3 regions of the Paraburkholderia sp. 35.1 genome follow, and region 1 is predicted to be linked to each of the others. Evidence: predicted binding sites of a transcription regulator. Region 1 holds the regulator's gene; each other region holds the start of a gene.
What was found. The regulator LexA, encoded in region 1, represses DNA repair genes until DNA is damaged. The targets are predictions, from matches to a motif close to ACTGTATNNNNATACAGT.

Region 2: the regulator LexA is predicted to act here: its motif matches at 3,121-3,138, upstream of OKW27_RS24270 (PA0069 family radical SAM protein).
Region 3: the regulator LexA is predicted to act here: its motif matches at 2,483-2,500, upstream of recA (recombinase RecA).

The regions. Positions count from the first base shown of each region.
Region 1 covers NZ_JBNDMJ010000003.1:3,606,261-3,612,490, forward strand. Annotated here, with positions in the region: gene OKW27_RS36915 (universal stress protein) at 366-833, shown strand; gene OKW27_RS36920 (DUF2939 domain-containing protein) at 952-1,569, opposite strand; gene OKW27_RS36925 (hypothetical protein) at 1,689-2,033, opposite strand; gene lexA (transcriptional repressor LexA) at 2,136-2,786, opposite strand; gene OKW27_RS36935 (sulfate ABC transporter substrate-binding protein) at 3,098-4,144, shown strand; gene cysT (sulfate ABC transporter permease subunit CysT) at 4,302-5,198, shown strand; gene cysW (sulfate ABC transporter permease subunit CysW) at 5,195-6,202, shown strand; gene OKW27_RS36950 (sulfate/molybdate ABC transporter ATP-binding protein) at 6,203-6,230, shown strand, end outside.
Region 2 covers NZ_JBNDMJ010000003.1:921,179-927,408, forward strand. Annotated here, with positions in the region: gene OKW27_RS24260 (PQQ-dependent sugar dehydrogenase) at 114-1,208, shown strand; gene OKW27_RS24265 (NINE protein) at 1,407-1,874, shown strand; gene OKW27_RS24270 (PA0069 family radical SAM protein) at 1,911-3,062, opposite strand; gene OKW27_RS24275 (Lrp/AsnC ligand binding domain-containing protein) at 3,208-3,696, opposite strand; partial or broken gene OKW27_RS24280 (D-amino acid dehydrogenase) at 3,744-5,162, shown strand; gene OKW27_RS24285 (acyl-CoA dehydrogenase) at 5,302-6,230, opposite strand, start outside.
Region 3 covers NZ_JBNDMJ010000003.1:1,294,299-1,300,528, reverse strand. Annotated here, with positions in the region: gene OKW27_RS26045 (sensor histidine kinase) at 1-1,534, opposite strand, end outside; gene OKW27_RS26040 (response regulator) at 1,544-2,350, opposite strand; gene recA (recombinase RecA) at 2,602-3,678, shown strand; gene recX (recombination regulator RecX) at 3,686-4,444, shown strand; gene OKW27_RS26025 (DUF2889 domain-containing protein) at 4,575-5,249, shown strand; gene sucC (ADP-forming succinate--CoA ligase subunit beta) at 5,305-6,230, shown strand, end outside.

The DNA of each region.
Region 1 (6,230 bases):
CTGCGATGCACGCATTGCGCACGCGAAGCCGCTTACTCCAGGTATCGGATCGCTGATGCGAGCGGGTGTCCGGGAACGCGTCATGCGTGGTGTGCGATGCGCTCGTCGGTGTCGATTGGCGCCGCTGATTGGCGGTGGCACGACTGGCACGTCAACCGCCCCGCAGTGTGTCGACGCAGCGTTCGCAAACGAAGTTTTGCATTGCGGCATACGCGTGCAAACGCTGCGTCGGGTCGCCCAACGCTTGTGCAGACAGGATCGGCATGCACCGAGTATGCACTTAGCGTTTTCCATCCCTTGCAAGCCGAATTGCGGCGCACCATGATTGATTCAGACCGCGCTTTCCGCGCGAATGGAGAAAACAGATGGCGAGCTACCAGAAAATCCTGTTGTGCTACGACGGCTCGCGCGAAGGCCGGAAAGCCCTGCGTTGCGGTGCCGATCTGGCGTTGGAACTGAAGGCAGAAACGCATCTGCTGTCGGTCGTCGACATGCGTTCGAGCATCGCGCAGAGCGCGGGCCTGTTGACGGACGTCGCCTGCAGCAGCTTCGAAAAAACGGCCCGCGAGATTCTGCAGGAGGGCGTGAACTGGCTGACCGAGCGAGGCGTGAGCGCGCAAGGGCATTTCGCATTCGGTCATCCGATCGACGAGATCGCCAATCTTGCCAACGAGTTGCAGGTCGACCTCGTGGTGGTGGGTCATCGCTGCCGGACTGGTTTGTCACGGTGGTGGATGGGGGCGGGCAACACACCGCTGCTCGACCGCGTGTCGTGCAGCATTCTGGTGGCGTGCTCGTCCGCGCAGGAGCAGCAGCAGGCGGCTGCGGCGTAATGGGCTAGTGAGGGACGCGAACTCGCGCGCCCCGTCATCTAGCCCAGATGTGAATAGACCCTGTCGCGTGGCCGGCCCCGATGGCCAGCCACGCATCCCATCCGGCCAGGCTTCGATCTCACTGGTTCAGATTGATCGCCGCGAGCTTCCACGTGACCAGACCTTCGCGACGAAAGATTGCCGAATAGTTCGCGTTACCTTCGCCACGCCGGTACGTGACGACAAACTCGTTGAGACTGCGATAGCCGGCCGTGCTTTGACGCCCGGGCGGCGGTGCGCTGGCCTGCGTGGTGGTGTCGCCCGCGGCTGGTGCGGCCGGCGCTTCGCCGCCCGCGGCTGGCGGCGCGGACGGTTGCTCGCCCGGCGTGCCACGCGGCGGCATGCCGTTCAGCAGCGCCGCGACGCCGTCGGGTGTCGCATAGGCATCGACGAGCGGGCCGATCAGCGTCACGCCGATCACCGCGCCGATCGTGGCCATCTTGTTGCCGGCATCCGCCTCGAGCCGGCGTGTCAGCATGGCGCCCACCTGTTGCTTCAGGCTATCGCGTAGCGCGGGAAAGTCCACGTATTGATTGACGGTTTGCGCGTCGCGCGCATCGGCGGCGCGTTTGAGATTGTTCACCGCGAGATACGGTGACGCATAAATAAAGCCCAGCGCGGCAATCACGATCACCACGATCAGCGTGATCAGCAGCGGCCGGGTGGCGCTGCCCTGTATGCGTTTCCGAATTGTCATCGAATGGGACTCCACGTCAGTGATGATCTAACGTCGAGCACGGCGAGGTCGAAACGATCCCATCCCACGCGAATCTCTGAACATCCGAAGTGCTTGTTGCATGCGTACTCAGGATTCGCTCAGGCTTCGAACACCGCGCCGTGCACGTTGGCTTCGTCGGCTATGCAGCGATCGATCATACGGCATACGGCGTCGACCGTGCCGACCATGATCAGTCGCGACGGTCCATGATAGACCCGCACCGGCGCCCGACGCGCGGGCTCGGCGATGTTCAGCGCCGAATTCAGCGACACGCGCGCGAACGCCGGCAATGACGACGGTAGACCGGAAGCTTCGGCAGCCGCGTCGAACAGCGACGGCGTGCGCGCAGCGGGCGCCTCGATTAGCGCGCAGGGCGTGAGCTTGCGCAGATGGCGCAGACGGCCGAACTGGCGAAAGGGCAACAGGCGGGCAAGGCGTTCCATGAGTCTCTCCAGGCGATTCGGCGTAGATGCGGGCGTAGATGCAGGCGTAAATGCGGCTTGGGTCGGACAAACCGGCGCAAGCGTTCTGGCGACAGCGAAAGATCAGAACTCGCTGGGGCGGATCAGCCCGACCGCGATCCCTTCGAGCGCGAAATCGGCGCTGCCGGTTTCCACGAAGATGTTGTCGTAATCGGGGTTTTCGGCGATCAGTTCGATGCCGTTCGGCCGGCGCTTCAGACGCTTGACCGTCACGTCGTCGCCAAGCCGCGCAATGATGATCTGGCCGTCCTTCGCTTCGGTGCGCTTTTGCACCGCGAGCAGGTCGCCGTCGAGAATGCCCGCGTCGCGCATCGACAGGCCGCGCACCTTCAGCAGGTAGTCGGGCTTGCTCGAGAACAGCGCCGGGTCACACGCGTAGTGCTGCGAGATATGTTCCTGCGCGAGGATCGGGCTACCCGCAGCGACCCGGCCGATCAGCGGCAACGACAACTGCATCAGGCCCGCATGCGGCAGGGTGAACTGATACGGCGCGTCCTCCTGCCCGGACAGCAGGCGGATGCCGCGCGACGCGCCGGCCGCGAGTTCGATCACGCCCTTGCGCGCCAGCGCGCGCAGATGCTCTTCCGCGGAATTGGCCGAGCTGAACCCGAGTTCGGCGGCAATTTCCGCGCGAGTGGGCGGAAAGCCGGTGCGTTCGATCGCGCGGCGGATCAGATCGAAAACCTGCTGCTGTCGTGCGGTGAGTTTTGTCATGGCCACTGTATGTATGAACAGGTGACTGTATTTTTATACAGTATTCGGCGCATTTCAAGCTTTACTTTAAGTTCGGCGTAAGGGCCACGCTGGGGCGTCGTTTATCGGCGACATGACGGCGTTGTCGGCGTCCCAACCGCCGGCGCATCTGTCGTTACCACTTTTGAGTATTAAAAAATGAAGAAACATTATTTTTAATAATGAAAGCGCTTCGATAGACTGGCCTCCGGTTGGCGCTCATGTGCACGTGGCCGCGACGCAGAACAACACCAGACGCTCATCAGCGGACCATCACGCGGAGAAAAATTGAAATGAACCATCGGCATATGGGGCTTGCGGCTCGAACCGGAAAACTGATCGCGGCGCTCGCCGTCGGCGCCGCGGGTGCGTTCGGCATGTTGGGCGCGAGCGGCGTCGCGCACGCCGACACCACGCTGTTGAACGTGTCCTACGATCCGACGCGCGAGCTGTATCAGGACATCAATCAGGCATTCGGCAAGGAATGGAAGGCCAGGACCGGCGAAGCCGTCACCTTCAAGCAGTCGCACGGCGGCTCGGGCGCGCAGGCTCGCTCGGTGCTCGACGGACTGCAGGCCGACGTCGTGACGCTTGCGCTCGCCTATGACATCGACGCGCTCGCGAACAAGGGGCTCGTCGACAGGAACTGGCAAAAGCGTCTGCCGGACAACGCATCGCCGTACACGTCGACGATCGTGTTTCTGGTGCGCAAGGGCAACCCGAAGCACATCAAGGATTGGGACGATCTGGTGAAGCCGGGCGTGTCGATCGTGACGCCGAATCCGAAGACCTCGGGCGGCGCGCGCTGGAACTACCTGGCCGCGTGGGCGTACGCCGAGCATCAACCGGGCGGCAACGACCAGAAGGCCAGGGAGTTCGTCGGCAAGCTGTACAGGAACGCCGGCGTGCTCGATTCGGGCGCGCGCGGCGCGACCACGAGCTTCGTGCAGCGCGGTATCGGCGACGTGCTGATCGCGTGGGAAAACGAGGCGTTCCTGGCGCTGAAGGAGTTTGGTCCGGACAAGTTCGAGATCGTGGTGCCGTCGGTGAGCATTCTGGCCGAGCCGCCGGTCGCGGTGGTCGACAAGGTCGTCGACAAACACGGCACGCGCAAGCTGGCCGAGGCGTATCTGAACTTCCTGTATAGCGAGCAAGGTCAGGAGATCGCCGCGCGCAATTTCTATCGTCCGCGTTCCAGCAAGGTGCCCGCCGATCTGACCGCGAAGTTTCCGAAGCTGAAGCTGTACACGATCGACGATTCGTTCGGCGGTTGGACCAACGCGCAGAAGACCCATTTCGCGGACGGCGGCGTGTTCGATTCGATTTATCAGCCGCAGTAAGAACCACCGCCTGAATCACAGCCAGGGGAAAAAGGCGCGCCCAATGGGCGCGCTCGGCTAACCGGGGTCCGGTGGCCAGCAGTGCGGCAGTACCGCAGTACGGCAGCACGGCAAAACGAACAACCGCGCGAGCATCAACCATGAACGAGTATCCAGCATGACCACGTTGACCTTCCGCAAGCCGAGCGCATTGCCCGGTTTTGGCCTGACACTCGGCATCACGGTGGCTTATCTGAGCCTCGTGGTGCTGATTCCATTGGCGGCGACCTTTCTGAAAACCGCGACGCTCGACTGGGATCAGTTCGTGCGCGCGGTCACGTCGCCGCGTGTGCTCGCGTCGTATCGGCTGACGTTTTTCTCGGCGCTAGGCGGCGCGCTGATCAACGCGGTGTTCGGCTTTCTCGTCGCGTGGGTGCTGGTGCGCTACACGTTTCCGTTCAAGCGTATCGTCGATGCGGTCGTCGATCTGCCGTTCGCGTTGCCCACCTCGGTGGCGGGCATTTCGCTCGCGGCCGTGTATGCGGGCAACGGCTGGATCGGCCAGTTCCTCGCGCCGCTCGGCATCAAGATCGCGTTCACGCCGGCGGGCGTGCTGGTCGCACTGACGTTCATCGGCCTGCCGTTCGTCGTGCGCACGGTGCAACCGGTGCTCGAGGAGTTCGAGCGCGAGCAGGAGGAGGCGGCCGCGTGTCTCGGCGCGTCGCGCTGGCTCACGTTTCGCCGCGTCGTGCTGCCGGCCGTGTTGCCGGCGCTGCTGACCGGCTTCGCGCTCGCCTTTGCGCGCGCGCTCGGCGAATACGGCTCGGTCATCTTCATCGCCGGCAATGTGCCGATGAAGTCGGAGATCACGTCGCTCCTGATCATCACGAAGCTCGAGCAATACGACTATGCGGGCGCGACGGCGCTCGCGGTCGTGATGCTGGTCGTGTCGTTCCTGATGCTGCTGTCGATCAACACGCTGCAGTGGTATCTGCAGCGGCGCACGAGCCGCGGCAAGACGGCATCGGCGCCAGTGGCCACGAGCGTCGCCGCTATTGGTGGAGGTGTGCAATGAGCCGCGTTCCGACCCACCCCGCGAGCGTGGCGCGTCGCCCCGATCCGGTCACCGAGCCGGCGCTCGTGCGCTGGCTGCTGATCGGCCTCGCACTGCTGTTTCTCGCGCTGTTTCTGGCCGTGCCGCTCGCCGCGGTGTTCTACCAGGCACTGAACAAGGGGCTGCGTTTTTACTTCGAAGCGCTCGCCGATCCGGATGCGCTGTCGGCGATCAAACTGACGCTGCTCACCGCGGCGATCGCAGTGCCGCTGAACCTCGTGTTCGGCCTTGCGGCGTCGTGGTGTATCGCGAAGTTCGAATTCCGCGGCAAGGCGCTGCTGACCACGTTGATCGACCTGCCGTTTTCGGTGTCGCCGGTGATCTCCGGCCTGATCTACGTGCTGATGTTCGGCGCGCAGGGCTGGTTCGGCCCGTGGCTCGAAGATCACAACGTGCAGATCATCTTCGCGGTGCCGGGCATCGTGCTCGCGACGATCTTCGTCACGTTCCCGTTCGTCGCGCGCGAGCTGATTCCGCTGATGCAGGCGCAGGGCAACGACGAGGAAGAAGCCGCGCACGTGCTCGGCGCATCGGGCTGGCAGACGTTCCGTCGCGTCACGCTGCCGAACGTCAAGTGGGGTCTGCTGTACGGCGTGATTCTGTGCAATGCGCGCGCAATGGGCGAGTTCGGCGCGGTGTCGGTCGTGTCGGGCCATATTCGCGGGCAGACCGACACGATGCCGCTGCACGTCGAAATCCTCTACAACGAGTACAACTTCTCGGCCGCGTTCGCCGTGGCCTCGCTGCTCGCGCTGCTGGCGCTGGTTACGCTGGGGCTCAAGCTGCTGGCCGAGCGTCATATGTCGGCGGAACTGTCGGCGGCGCGCGAAGTGCCTGCGTATGCGGGGCCCGTGTCGCCGTCTGGCGCTTCGCAGGCCAATAGCGCGCAGTCCGCTTCCCATTCGTTTTTCGTCAACGCCACGCCTGCGTCGCAGCGACATCCGCTCAAGCAAGGAGAGCTGTAAATGGGTATCACCGTTCGTAACCTGCAAA
Region 2 (6,230 bases), 2.7 Mb from region 1:
CCGAATTACCTGAAGGAGCGCCCGTGCAACGCCAGCCGAAACTCCCGTTTCCGTTCGCCTTTCGTGCCTTTTTCGTACGCTTTGTCGGACTTTCGCGCACCTCGTGCAGCCGGATTCTACGTGCGGTAGCGGCCGCGGTTATCGCCGCGCAGGCGTTGACGGCAATCGCCGCGCTGCCCATCGAGAAAATCAAGCTGCCGCCGGGCTTTCACATCGAAGTGTTGTCGGACGAGGTGCCGAGCGCGCGCGCGATGACGTTGTCGCCCAAGGGCATTCTCTACGTGGGCAGCGACGATGGCCATGTGTATGCGCTCGAGCTGCGGAACGGCCGCGTGACGGGTCACCACGTGATCGCGTCCGGGCTGCAGATGCCCGCCGGCGTCGCGTGGCGCGACGGCGCGCTGTATGTGTCGGCCGTGTCGAAAATCGTGCGCTTCGATGCGATCGACTCGCACCTGAACGATCCGCCGAAACCGGTCGTTGTCACCGACAAGCTGCCGAAGGACACGCATCACGGCTGGAAATTCATCGCGTTCGGCCCGGATGGCAAGCTGTACGTGCCGCAAGGCGCGCCGTGCAACGTTTGCCAGAGAGATCCGGACCGCTTTGCGATGATTGGCCGCATGAACCCGGACGGCAGCCACTACGAGGTCGTCGCGCGCGGCATCCGCAATTCGGTCGGCTTCGCGTGGCATCCGGTCACCCACGAACTGTGGTTCACCGACAACGGTCGCGACCTGCTCGGCGACGATATTCCGAGCGACAAGCTCAACCGCGCGCCGCATGTCGGCATGAACTTCGGCTTTCCGTACTGTCACGGCGGCGACACGCCCGACCCCGAGTTCGGCAAGGATCATCCGTGCAGCGAATTCACGCCGCCAGTGGTCAAGCTTGGCGCTCACGTGGCGGCGCTTGGCATGCGCTTCTACGACGGCCCGATGTTTCCAGCCGACTACCGCAACAATATCTTCATCGCCGAGCACGGCTCGTGGAACCGCAGCAAGAAGGTCGGCTACCGCGTCGTGCGCGTGATCACCGACCCTGACGGCAGCCACGCACGCCAGCAGGTCTTTGCCGAAGGCTGGCTGCAACCCGGCGAATCGGTCTGGGGCCGCCCCGCCGACGTGTTGCCGCTGCCAGACGGTTCGCTACTGATCAGCGACGATACCGCCGGCGCAATCTATCGCATCACGTATTCAGCGCCGTAACACGCGGATGCACGCATGTCCGGCTGAACGGCTGCACTCACCCTGAGCCAGGTCCGGCGCATCTCGCCACCCCGCTTTCAGCCTGGGCGATCGTCCTCCACGTGACCACCCGCGCGCCGCAGGCGTAGAATGCGCGTCGGTCCGCGCCCCCGCGGCGCGCCGCTCCTTTCGACCGCCCGTCACTCTGCCCACGCGTTCATGCCCACCGCTGCCTCGACTTCCCCGCGCTTCAGATCCAAGACGCTCACCGCCGCGTTGGCGTTCCTGTTCGGCAGCCTCGGCGCCCACCGCTTCTATCTGTACGGCACCCGAGACATCTACGGCTGGGCGCATCTACTCGGCACGCTGATCGGCATTCCCGGCGTGATGCTGCTGGTCGCGACCGAGCGCGCGTCGATCCTGGGCTGGGTCCTCGCGCCGATCGGCGCGGTTTCGCTGTTTGCCGCGTTTCTGGCGGCGCTCGTCTACGGGCTGCGTCCTGATCAGAAATGGGATGCGCAATTCAACACCCACACGCAACGCAAAAGCCGCTCCGGCTGGACGGTCATTTTCGTCGTGATCTTTTCGCTGCTGATCGGTGCGTTTCTGCTGATGACCGGTCTCGCGCTCGCGTTCCAGACCTACTTCGAAAGTCAGGTCGAAGCGGCCAAAGCGATTTCGCAGTAATGCCCCCGTGGCGGGACCCGCAGACGTTCCTGCGCGCTAGAAAAGCCTCAGTTGCGGATTGTCGCGCGCCGGTGCGCTCACCTGCTCGGCGCGCGGCGGCTCGATCCGGCGGAAATGCGACATGTCGAGAATGCCGCGGTCGCGCCCGTTCAACCCTAACCGGCGCACGGCCTTGTGAAAGCGCTGCCTGAGCAGATCCGCCCATAAGCCCTCTCCCTTCATGCGGGTCGAGAACGAAGAATCGTAATCCTTGCCGCCTCGCATGTCGCGCACACGGCTCATCACGCGCTCGGCCCGATCCGGGAAATGTGCGCCCAGCCAATCCTTGAACAGCGGCGCGACCTCCCACGGCAGCCGCAGCGCGATATAGCTCGCATTGCTGGCGCCCGCTTCGGCGCATGCTTCGAGCACGCGCTCCATATCCGGTTCGGTGACGAACGGGATCACCGGCGCGATGCTGACGCCGACCGGAATGCCCGCCTCGCTGAGCGTACGGATCGTGCGCAGCCGGCGCGACGGCGTGGCCGCGCGCGGTTCGAGCGTGCGCGCGATGTCGGCGTCCAGCGTGGTGATGGTGATCGCGGCCATGAATTGCCCGCGCCCGGCCATCGGCGCAAGCAGGTCGATGTCGCGCTCGATCAGCGATGATTTGGTGATCGCCCCGAACGGGTGGTTGCGCTCGCTGAGCACCTCGATCACACGACGCGTAAGACGCAAGTCACGTTCGGCCGGCTGCCATGCATCGGTGGCGACGCCGAGCGCGATCGGCTCGGGTACATAGGATTTCTTCGACAGTTCCCGCTCGAGCAGCTCGGGCGCGTTGATCTTCGCGTAGATGCGGCTTTCGAAATCGAGCCCGGGCGACAAACCCAGGTAGCTGTGCGTGGGCCGCGCGAAGCAATAGATGCAGCCGTGTTCGCAGCCCCGGTAAGGATTCAGCGACACATTGAACGGAATGTCCGGCGACGCATTGCGTGTGAGGATGGTTTTTGCGCGCTCCTCGAACACCTGCGTGCGCAGGACCTTCGGCTCCCCGTCTTCGTCGGCCGTCTGCCAGCCGTCGTGGACGGCTTCGCGCTGGTCGACTTCGTAGCGGCCTTGCAGGTTCGTGACCGCGCCGCGCCCCTTGCGAGGCGCCGGCGGCGCGATCGGAAATTCGGGAATGTCAGGGGTGTCGGGGTCATCCACGGCGGGCCACGCAAAGCAAACACAAACGGGAAGCGTCAAAGGAAAGCGGCGCAAAACACCTGTATAAATATACAGTATTTACGCCGTTTGTCGAGCACTTCGTTGGTCGCTTGATGCGCGTCCCACCCCGTCAGCGAACCGGCACCTACTCGCCCACCGCGATCGTCAGCGTCTCCTTGATTTCCTCCATCACCACATAGCTCTTCGACTGCACCGCGCCCGGCAGCTGCAGCAAGATATCGCCGAGCAACTTGCGGTAATCGGCCATTTCGCCGATGCGCGCCTTGATCAGATAGTCGAAATCGCCCGACACGAGGTGGCACTCGAGCACCTCGGGGATCTTCTGCACCTCGCGCCGGAACAGATCGAACATGTTGCCACTCTTGTGATCGAGCGTGATCTCGACGAACACGAGCAGCGCCGCGCCCAGCTCGGCCGGGTTCACGCGGGCGTAGTAGCCGGTGATCACGCCGTCGCGCTCCATCCGCTTGACGCGCTCGATGCACGGCGTCACCGACAGACCGACCTGCTCCGCCAGGTCCTTCATCGCCATACGGCCGTCCTGCTGCAGGAGCCGCAGGATCTTGTGATCGAGCTTGTCGAGAGCCCGCACGGGCTGGCGCTGGGTACGCATGGTGTTTTTTCTAAAAATGATGAAAATACAATAACAAAACCTGTCTCACTGCCAATAGTATAGCGGTTAACACTGGGCAAACGGCATTTCACCTCACATTGCAGCTCGCCGAATCGAATCAGATCGAAGCTCCGACGAGCGCCTTGCCCTCACTCAATTTTTGGATATCTGGAGCAGCTATGCGAGTCGTCGTTTTGGGCAGTGGCGTCGTCGGCGTGACGAGTGCGTATTACCTCGCGCGCGCCGGTCACGAAGTGACCGTTATCGATCGCGAAGCCGGCCCGGCGCTCGAAACCAGTTTCGCCAACGCGGGCCAGATCTCGCCGGGCTACGCTTCGCCGTGGGCCGCCCCGGGCGTGCCGCTGAAGGCCGTCAAGTGGATGTTCCAGAAGCACGCGCCGCTGGCGATTCGCGTCGACGGCACCGCGTTCCAACTGCAATGGATGTGGCAGATGCTGCAGAACTGCACGGCGCCGCGCTATGCGGTGAACAAGGGCCGTATGGTGCGGCTGGCCGAATACAGCCGCGACTGCCTGCAGGCGTTGCGCGCCGACACCGGCATCGAGTACGAAGGCCGCACCGGCGGCACGCTACAGGTATTTCGCACGCAACAGCAGTTCGACGGCGCCGCGAAAGACATCGCCGTGCTGCAGGATGCCAACGTGCCATACGAGCTGCTGACGGCCGACGAACTCGCCAAGGCCGAACCAGCCCTCGCCGCGGTGTCGCACAAGCTCACCGGCGGCCTGCGCCTGCCCGGCGACGAAACCGGCGACTGCCAGATGTTCACGACGCGCCTCGCGGCGCTCGCCGAGGAACTGGGCGTCAAGTTCCGCTACAACACGTCGATCGACGCGCTCGCGATGGCGGGCGGCCGCATCGCCGGCGTGCAGTGCGGCAGCGAACTCGTGCGCGCGGATTCGTTCGTGGTCGCGCTCGGCTCGTATTCGACGCGCTTCCTCGATGGCATAGTGAAGATTCCGGTCTATCCGCTGAAGGGCTATTCGATCACCGCGCCGATCGTCGACGCGGCTGCCGCGCCGGTGTCGACCGTGCTCGATGAGACCTACAAGATCGCGATCACGCGCTTCGACGACCGGATCCGCGTCGGCGGGATGGCCGAGATCGTCGGCTTCGACAAATCGCTGCGCGAGGCGCGCCGCGAGACGCTCGAGCTTTCTGTGAATGACCTGTTCCCGGGCGGCGGCGACACGTCGAAGGCGACGCTCTGGACCGGTCTGCGGCCGATGACGCCGGACGGCACGCCGATCGTCGGCCGCACGCCGGTGCCGAACCTGTTCCTGAACACCGGCCACGGCACGCTTGGCTGGACGATGTCGTGCGGCTCGGGCCAACTGCTCGCCGACTTGATGTCGGGCAAGCAGCCCGCGATTCGCGCGGACGATCTGTCGGTGCATCGCTATCTCGGCGAGACCGCGGGCGAGCATCGGCCGGCGTATGCGTGAGTTTGAGTGCGTGCGCTGACGCGGCCCTGGCCGCGACGCAGGCCGCAACAAACAGCAGCCGTACAAACAAACGGCGCCTCGCGGGGCGCCGTTTGCATTTCAATGTGCTGCCGCGATCGCGGCCGGCATCGAGGCATGCTCAGAACTGGTCTTCCGACAAAGCCAGCACGCCCTCTCCCCCCTTCGCGCTGACGATCGCCACTTCGAGCGCCGCCGCCTGTGGCAACACGTGCTCGGCGTAGAACCGCGCGGTCGCGATCTTCGCGTCATGAAACGCTGGGTCCTCGTCGCGCTTCGTCGCCGCGGCAAGCTGCGCACGCGCCATCTGCCAGCCGCCCAGCACGATGCCCGCGAGCTTCAGATAGGGCACGCTGCCCGCGAACACCGCATTCGGATCGCCCTTCGCATTGGCGACGACGAAATCGACGACCGCGCCAAGCGCGCGCTGGCCCTGCGCGAGCTGCGTGCGCATCGACGCGAACGCCGCGCCCTGCTGCGCGCCAAGCGCTTCAACCGTTTCGGCGACGCCAGCGAGCAGTTCCTTCGCGACCTTGCCGCCGTCGCGCAGCGTCTTGCGACCGATCAGGTCGTTGGCCTGGATCGCGGTCGTGCCTTCGTAAATCGGTAGAATGCGCGCGTCGCGGTAGTACTGGGCAGCGCCGGTTTCCTCGATGAAGCCCATGCCGCCATGCACCTGCACGCCGAGGCTCGTCACGTCGATCGACAGCTCCGTGCTCCAGCCCTTCACGATCGGCACGAGGTATTCGTAGATCGCCTGATGCTTCGCGCGCGTCGCATCGTCCGGATGACGATGCGCGATATCGCAGTGCGAGGCCGCGAGGTAGGCGAGCGCGCGCGACGCCTCGGTGAGGCTGCGCATCGTCGACAGCATGCGGCGCACGTCCGGGTGCTGGATGATCGCGACCGACTGCTTCGCGGAGCCGTCCACGGGACGGCTCTGCACGCGCTCTTTCGCATACGCGACCGCCTTCTGATATGCGCGATCCGAGATCGCGACACCTTGCATGCCGACCGCGAAACGAGCGGCGTTCATCATGATGAACATGT
Region 3 (6,230 bases), 2.3 Mb from region 1:
GGTAAGTCCCGCCCCGTTCGAGCACGTGCAAGCTGACGCGCACCAGTGTGCCGGCGAGCCGCGGTGACTCCTGGTAGACGTTGTCGTCGATGGCGAGCTCGCCGCCGTGCATTGCCGCAATCTCGCGCACGATCGCGAGGCCGAGGCCGCTGCCGTCGCCCTCGCGGCCCAGAATCCGGTAAAAGCGCTCGACCACACGAGAGCGCTCGCTGGCCGGAATGCCGAGCCCGGTGTCCTCGACTTCCAGGTGCACGAGCCGCGCGGGGGCGTCGTGCCGCACGCGCACGGTGATGCGGCCGCCCGCCGGCGTATAGCGGATCGCGTTGTCGATCAGGTTTGACAGCATTTCACGCAGCATCACCGGATTGCCGGCGACTTCGACCGGCTCGTCGGGCGCTTCGTAGCCGATGTCCATCTGCTTCGCGAGCGCGGCCTGCACCCATTCGCGCACCGCGCTGCGCGCGAGTTCGCCGAGTTCGAGCGGCGTGAAGATCTGCCCCGATCGACGGTTCTCCGCGCGCGCCAGCGCGAGCAATTGCGTGACGAGCCGCGCGGCCTGCTCGGAGCTCGTCGCGATCTGTTCGAGCGAGCGACGAACCTCGGCCGACGCGTTCTGGCGCAGCGCGAGCTCGGCCTGGGTGCGCAGGCCGGCCAGCGGCGTTTTCATCTGATGCGCGGCGTCGGCGATGAAGCGCTTCTGCAGCTCCATGTTCTGTTCGAGGCGCGTGAGCAGATCGTTGAACGACGTGACGAGCGGCTCGATTTCCGGCGGCGCGCGGCGCGCTTCGAGCGGCGACAGATCGTCCGGCCGGCGCGCGCGGATATGCGCCTGCAGCGCATGCAGCGGCTCGAGCCCGCGCGACAGCCCGAACCACACGAGCAGGATCGCGAGCGGCAGGATCACGAACTGCGGCAGGATCACGCCCTTGATGATGTCGTTGGCGAGCTGGCTGCGCTTGTCGAGCGTTTCGGCGACCTGCACGAGCACGGCCTGCGCGCCCGGCGTCTGCGGAAACTCGACGGTCGTGTAGGCGACGCGGATGTCGTTGCCGCGCAGCACGTCGTCGCGGAATTCGACGAGGCCCGGTGGCGGGCGGTCTTCCTCGTGCGGCAGTGGCATGTCACGCTCGCCGGCCACGAGCTCGCCGCGCGTGCCGAGCACCTGAAAGAACACGCTGTCGACGTTGTCGGCACGCAGGAAATCGCGCGTCGACTCGGGCAGCGACAGCTCCGCGACGCCGTTGACCGGATGGATCTGGCGCGCGAGGACGTAGGCATCGGTTTCGAGCGCGCGGTCGAACGGCCCGTTCGCGATCGACTTCGCGACCAGATAGGTGACCGCGAGGCTCATCGGCCACAGCAGCAGCAGCGGCGCGAGCATCCAGTCGAGAATTTCGCCGAACAGCGAGCGCGGACGCGCTTCGGCGGCGGCTTCGGTTTCGTCGGGCGCGGCGAACGGATTGGCGTAGCGCGCGTCGCGCGCCTCGTCGAGGTCCGCAGCGTGCGCCGTGGCGCGATCAGCGCGTGCGGACATCGCTGGCCTCTATTTGTAGTGGTGGCTCGCCGGCATCGCGGTGGACGACGGCGCGGTGGACGATTGTGCCGCTTGTGCCGCTTGTGCCGCTTGTGCCATCTGCGGCTCGGAGCCGGCCGGGGTGGCGGGCGCGCTCGCATTCGCCGGCGGCGCCGCTTTTTCGAGACAGTAGCCGAGCCCGCGCACGGTGATGATGCGCACGCCGCTCGGTTCGATCTTCTTGCGCAGCCGGTGCACGTAGACTTCGATCGCGTTGTTGCTGACTTCCTCGCCCCATTCGCATAGATGGTCGACGAGCTGCTCTTTCGAGACCAGCCGGCCGATCCGTTGCAGCAGCACTTCGAGCAGCCCGAGTTCGCGCGCGGACAGATCGATCGCCTGGTCGTTGACGTAGGCGATGCGGCCCACCTGATCGAACGACAGCGAGCCATGCCGCACGACGGTCGGGCCGCCGCCCGCGCCGCGCCGTGTCAGCGCGCGCACGCGCGCTTCGAGTTCGTTCAGCGCGAAGGGCTTGGCCATGTAATCGTCGGCGCCGAGGTCGAGGCCTTTGACGCGTTCGTCGACGCTATCGGCGGCGGTCAGGATCAGCACGGGCAGGTTCGAATTGCGCGCGCGCAGGCGGCGCAGCACCTCGAGCCCGGACATGCGCGGCAGGCCCAGATCGAGGATCAATAGGTCGAACGTCTGCATTGACAACGCGGTATCGGCTTCTACGCCGCTTTTCACGTGATCGACCGCATAGGCCGATTGGCGGAGTGATCGAACCAGACCATCCGCGAGTATGCTGTCGTCTTCGGCAATCAGAATTCGCATGATGCGCCTGGCTTTGCCGGCACCGTGGGGGTTGCCCCGGCGCGCAGCGGTCTCCGAACATTATTGTGGGTAGTTGGGGCGATGCGACAGTAAAAGATGCGCGTTCGCATCACAATCGCGCTTGCCAAAACTACTGTTTTTTTATACAGTGTCTGCGTTTCGTGTGATCTCCTGGAGACTCCGCTCAATTCGAGTGGAACCACGGGTGCACACCTGCCTCAGACGCCGTTCATCATAGCAAAGGACGATTCATGGAAGAAAGCAAGAAAGGCTCGGCTGGACTGACTGCTGAAAAGAGCAAGGCTCTCGCCGCCGCGCTCGCGCAGATCGAAAAGCAGTTCGGCAAAGGGTCGGTCATGCGGCTCGGCGCAGGTGAGGCAGTCGAAGACATCCAGGTGGTCTCCACCGGATCGCTCGGCCTCGACATCGCACTGGGCGTCGGCGGTTTGCCGCGCGGCCGCGTGGTCGAAATCTACGGACCGGAATCGTCCGGTAAAACCACGCTGACGCTGCAGGTCGTCGCCGAAATGCAGAAACTCGGCGGCACCGCGGCGTTCATCGACGCGGAACACGCGCTGGACATTCAATACGCGGGCAAGCTCGGCGTGAACGTCGCCGACCTGCTGGTCTCGCAGCCGGACACTGGAGAACAGGCGCTCGAAATCGCCGACGCGCTGGTGCGCTCGGGCTCGATCGACATGATCGTGATCGACTCGGTCGCGGCGCTGGTGCCGAAGGCGGAAATCGAAGGCGAAATGGGCGACTCGCTGCCGGGTCTGCAGGCGCGTCTGATGTCGCAGGCGCTGCGCAAGCTGACCGGCACGATCAAGCGCACGAACTGCCTCGTGATCTTCATCAACCAGATCCGCATGAAGATCGGCGTGATGTTCGGCAACCCGGAAACCACCACGGGCGGTAATGCGCTGAAGTTCTACGCGTCGGTGCGTCTGGACATTCGCCGCATCGGCTCGATCAAGAAGAACGACGAAGTGATCGGCAACGAAACCCGCGTGAAGGTCGTCAAGAACAAGGTGGCGCCGCCGTTCCGTGAAGCGATTTTCGACATCCTGTACGGCGAGGGCATCTCGCGTCAGGGCGAAATCATCGACCTCGGCGTGCAGGCGAAGATCGTCGACAAGGCCGGCGCATGGTACAGCTACAGCGGCGAGCGGATCGGTCAGGGCAAGGACAACGCGCGTGAATTCCTGCGCGAAAACCCGGACATCGCTCGCGAAATCGAGAACCGTATCCGCGAATCGCTGGGCGTTACTGCGATGGCGAACGCCGTGACCGGCGCGGACGCTGAAGTCGCGGGCGAAGAAGAGTAAGCATCAAGTGATACGCAAAGGCCGGCCGCTGTCCGGTTTCGACTCCGGACGCTATCCGGACGGCCCGCGCGACGCGGCGGACGGATCGCCTGAGTCCGGCGATCCGTTCGAATCGTTCGACGCACATGACCGCGCCGCGGGCCGCGGCCCGCAGCGTACGCGGTCTGCACCCGCTGCAGCGTCGTCCAGCCGGGATTCCTCCGGACTCGATTCCCCAATCCCCTCCGAAGTCACCTACACCCGCTCGCGTCGCCAACCCGGCGAAGAGAAGCCGGGCCAGTCCGACAAAGACGACAGCAGAAAATCCCAACGCCCCGCCCGTTCGCTGAAAGCGCGCGCGCTCGGCTATCTGTCGCGCCGCGAATATAGCCGCGCCGACCTCGCCCGCAAGCTGAAGCCTTACGTCGAGGAAACCGATTCGCTCGACACGGTGCTCGACGCGCTGCAGGCCGAAAACTGGCTATCCGACTCGCGCTTCGCGGAAAGCCTGATCCATCGGCGCGCATCGCGGCTCGGCACGAGCCGCATTCTCGGCGAACTGAAGCAACACGCGCTCAACCCGGCGCTCGTCGAAGAGGCGAGCGCGCAATTGCGCGAAACCGAACTCGCGCGCGCCCAGGCGGTCTGGCGCAAGAAGTTCGGCCAGTTGCCGCAAACGCCGGCCGAGCGCGCGAAGCAGGCGCGCTTTCTCGCGTCGCGCGGCTTCTCCGGCGCGACGATCGGCAAGATCCTGAAGGGTATCGACGACATCGGGGACGGCGACTAACACGCCAGTCTCGACGGGTAGGGCAATTACCGCGCCGTAACCTGGCGCCAGGCCGTGCGCAATCGGGGCTGTCCCAAATACCCGTTATGCTAAACTCCAGAAGTTTTCCAATCCGGCCTTTCCTTCCCGCATGTCGCTCTCCCCGCCAGTGTCCCGTCAGTTGCGCCATCGTCGCGCAATCAGAGCGGAAGCTTACGAGCGAGCCGATGGCCTGTGGGATGTGGAAGCGTGCCTGACCGACGAAAAGCCACGCGATGTGGCGCTTGCGTCGGGTGTCCGGCCCAATGGTCAGCCGATCCATGAACTCTGGCTTCGCATCACCATCGATCGCAAGCTCAATGTCGTCAACGCCGAGGCGTCGTCCGACTGGGTGCCCTATCCAGGGTTGTGCCAGGCCAGCAATCCCGCCTACCGTGCCCTCATCGGGCTCAATCTGTTCCACAACTTCCGTCGCGATGCTGCCCGTTTGCTGGCCGGCACGGCCGGTTGCACGCATCTCACTGAGCTGTGCGCGATCCTGCCGACCGCCGCGATCCAGGCGTTCGCCGGCGACGTATGGAACACCGATGACGGCACGCCGGGCGCGAACGCGGGTTCGGGAGACGAATCGTCCAACGGCACAGGCGAGCATTCCAACGACAAACCGCCATTCCAGCTGGGACGCTGCCACGCGCTGCGTTTCGACGGCGAGGCGGTGAAACAGTTTTATCCGCGCTGGTATGGTCATGCACCGCGTCCGGCGGAACGCGCGGCCTCGTCGGACGGCGCGGCGGCCCGCGAACGAAGCGGCGACGCGTCGGCCTGAACGGCGGCAACGGAATCGAAGTTCTATCCAACTCTCAGACTGAAGGGAATCACGCATGAAGATTCACGAGTACCAGGGTAAGGAAATCCTGCGGAAATTCGGCGTCGCGGTACCGCGCGGCAAGCCGGTCTTCTCGGTGGATGATGCGGTCAAGGCCGCGGAAGAGCTGGGCGGCCCGGTGTGGGTCGTGAAGGCTCAGATCCACGCGGGTGGCCGTGGCAAGGGCGGCGGCGTCAAGGTCGCCAAGTCGCTGGAACAGGTTCGCGAGTACTCGAACCAGATCCTCGGCATGCAGCTCGTCACGCACCAGACCGGTCCGGAAGGCCAGAAGGTGAACCGCCTGCTGATCGAAGAAGGCGCCGACATCAAGAAGGAACTGTATGTCGGTCTCGTGATCGATCGCGTTTCGCAGAAGATCGTCGTGATGGCGTCGAGCGAAGGCGGCATGGACGTCGAAGAAGTCGCGGAAAAGACGCCTGAGCTGATCCACAAGGTTGCCGTCGATCCGTCGACCGGCCTGAAGGACTCGGAAGCAGACGACCTCGCGAAGAAGATCGGCGTGCCCGACGCTTCGATCCCGCAAGCTCGCGCGATCCTGCAAGGCCTGTACAAGGCATTCTGGGAAACCGACGCATCGCTCGCCGAAATCAACCCGCTGATCCTGACCGGCGACGGCAAGGTCATCGCACTCGACGCGAAGTTCAACTTCGACTCGAATGCGCTGTTCCGTCACCCGGAAATCGTCGCGTACCGCGATCTGGACGAGGAAGATCCGGCTGAAATCGAAGCGTCGAAGTTCGACCTCGCGTACATCTCGCTCGACGGCAACATCGGCTGTCTGGTGAACGGCGCCGGCCTCGCAATGGCAACGATGGACACCATCAAGCTGTTCGGCGGCGAACCGGCGAACTTCCTCGACGTCGGCGGAGGAGCTACGACCGAGAAGGTCACCGAAGCGTTCAAGATCATGCTGAAGAACCC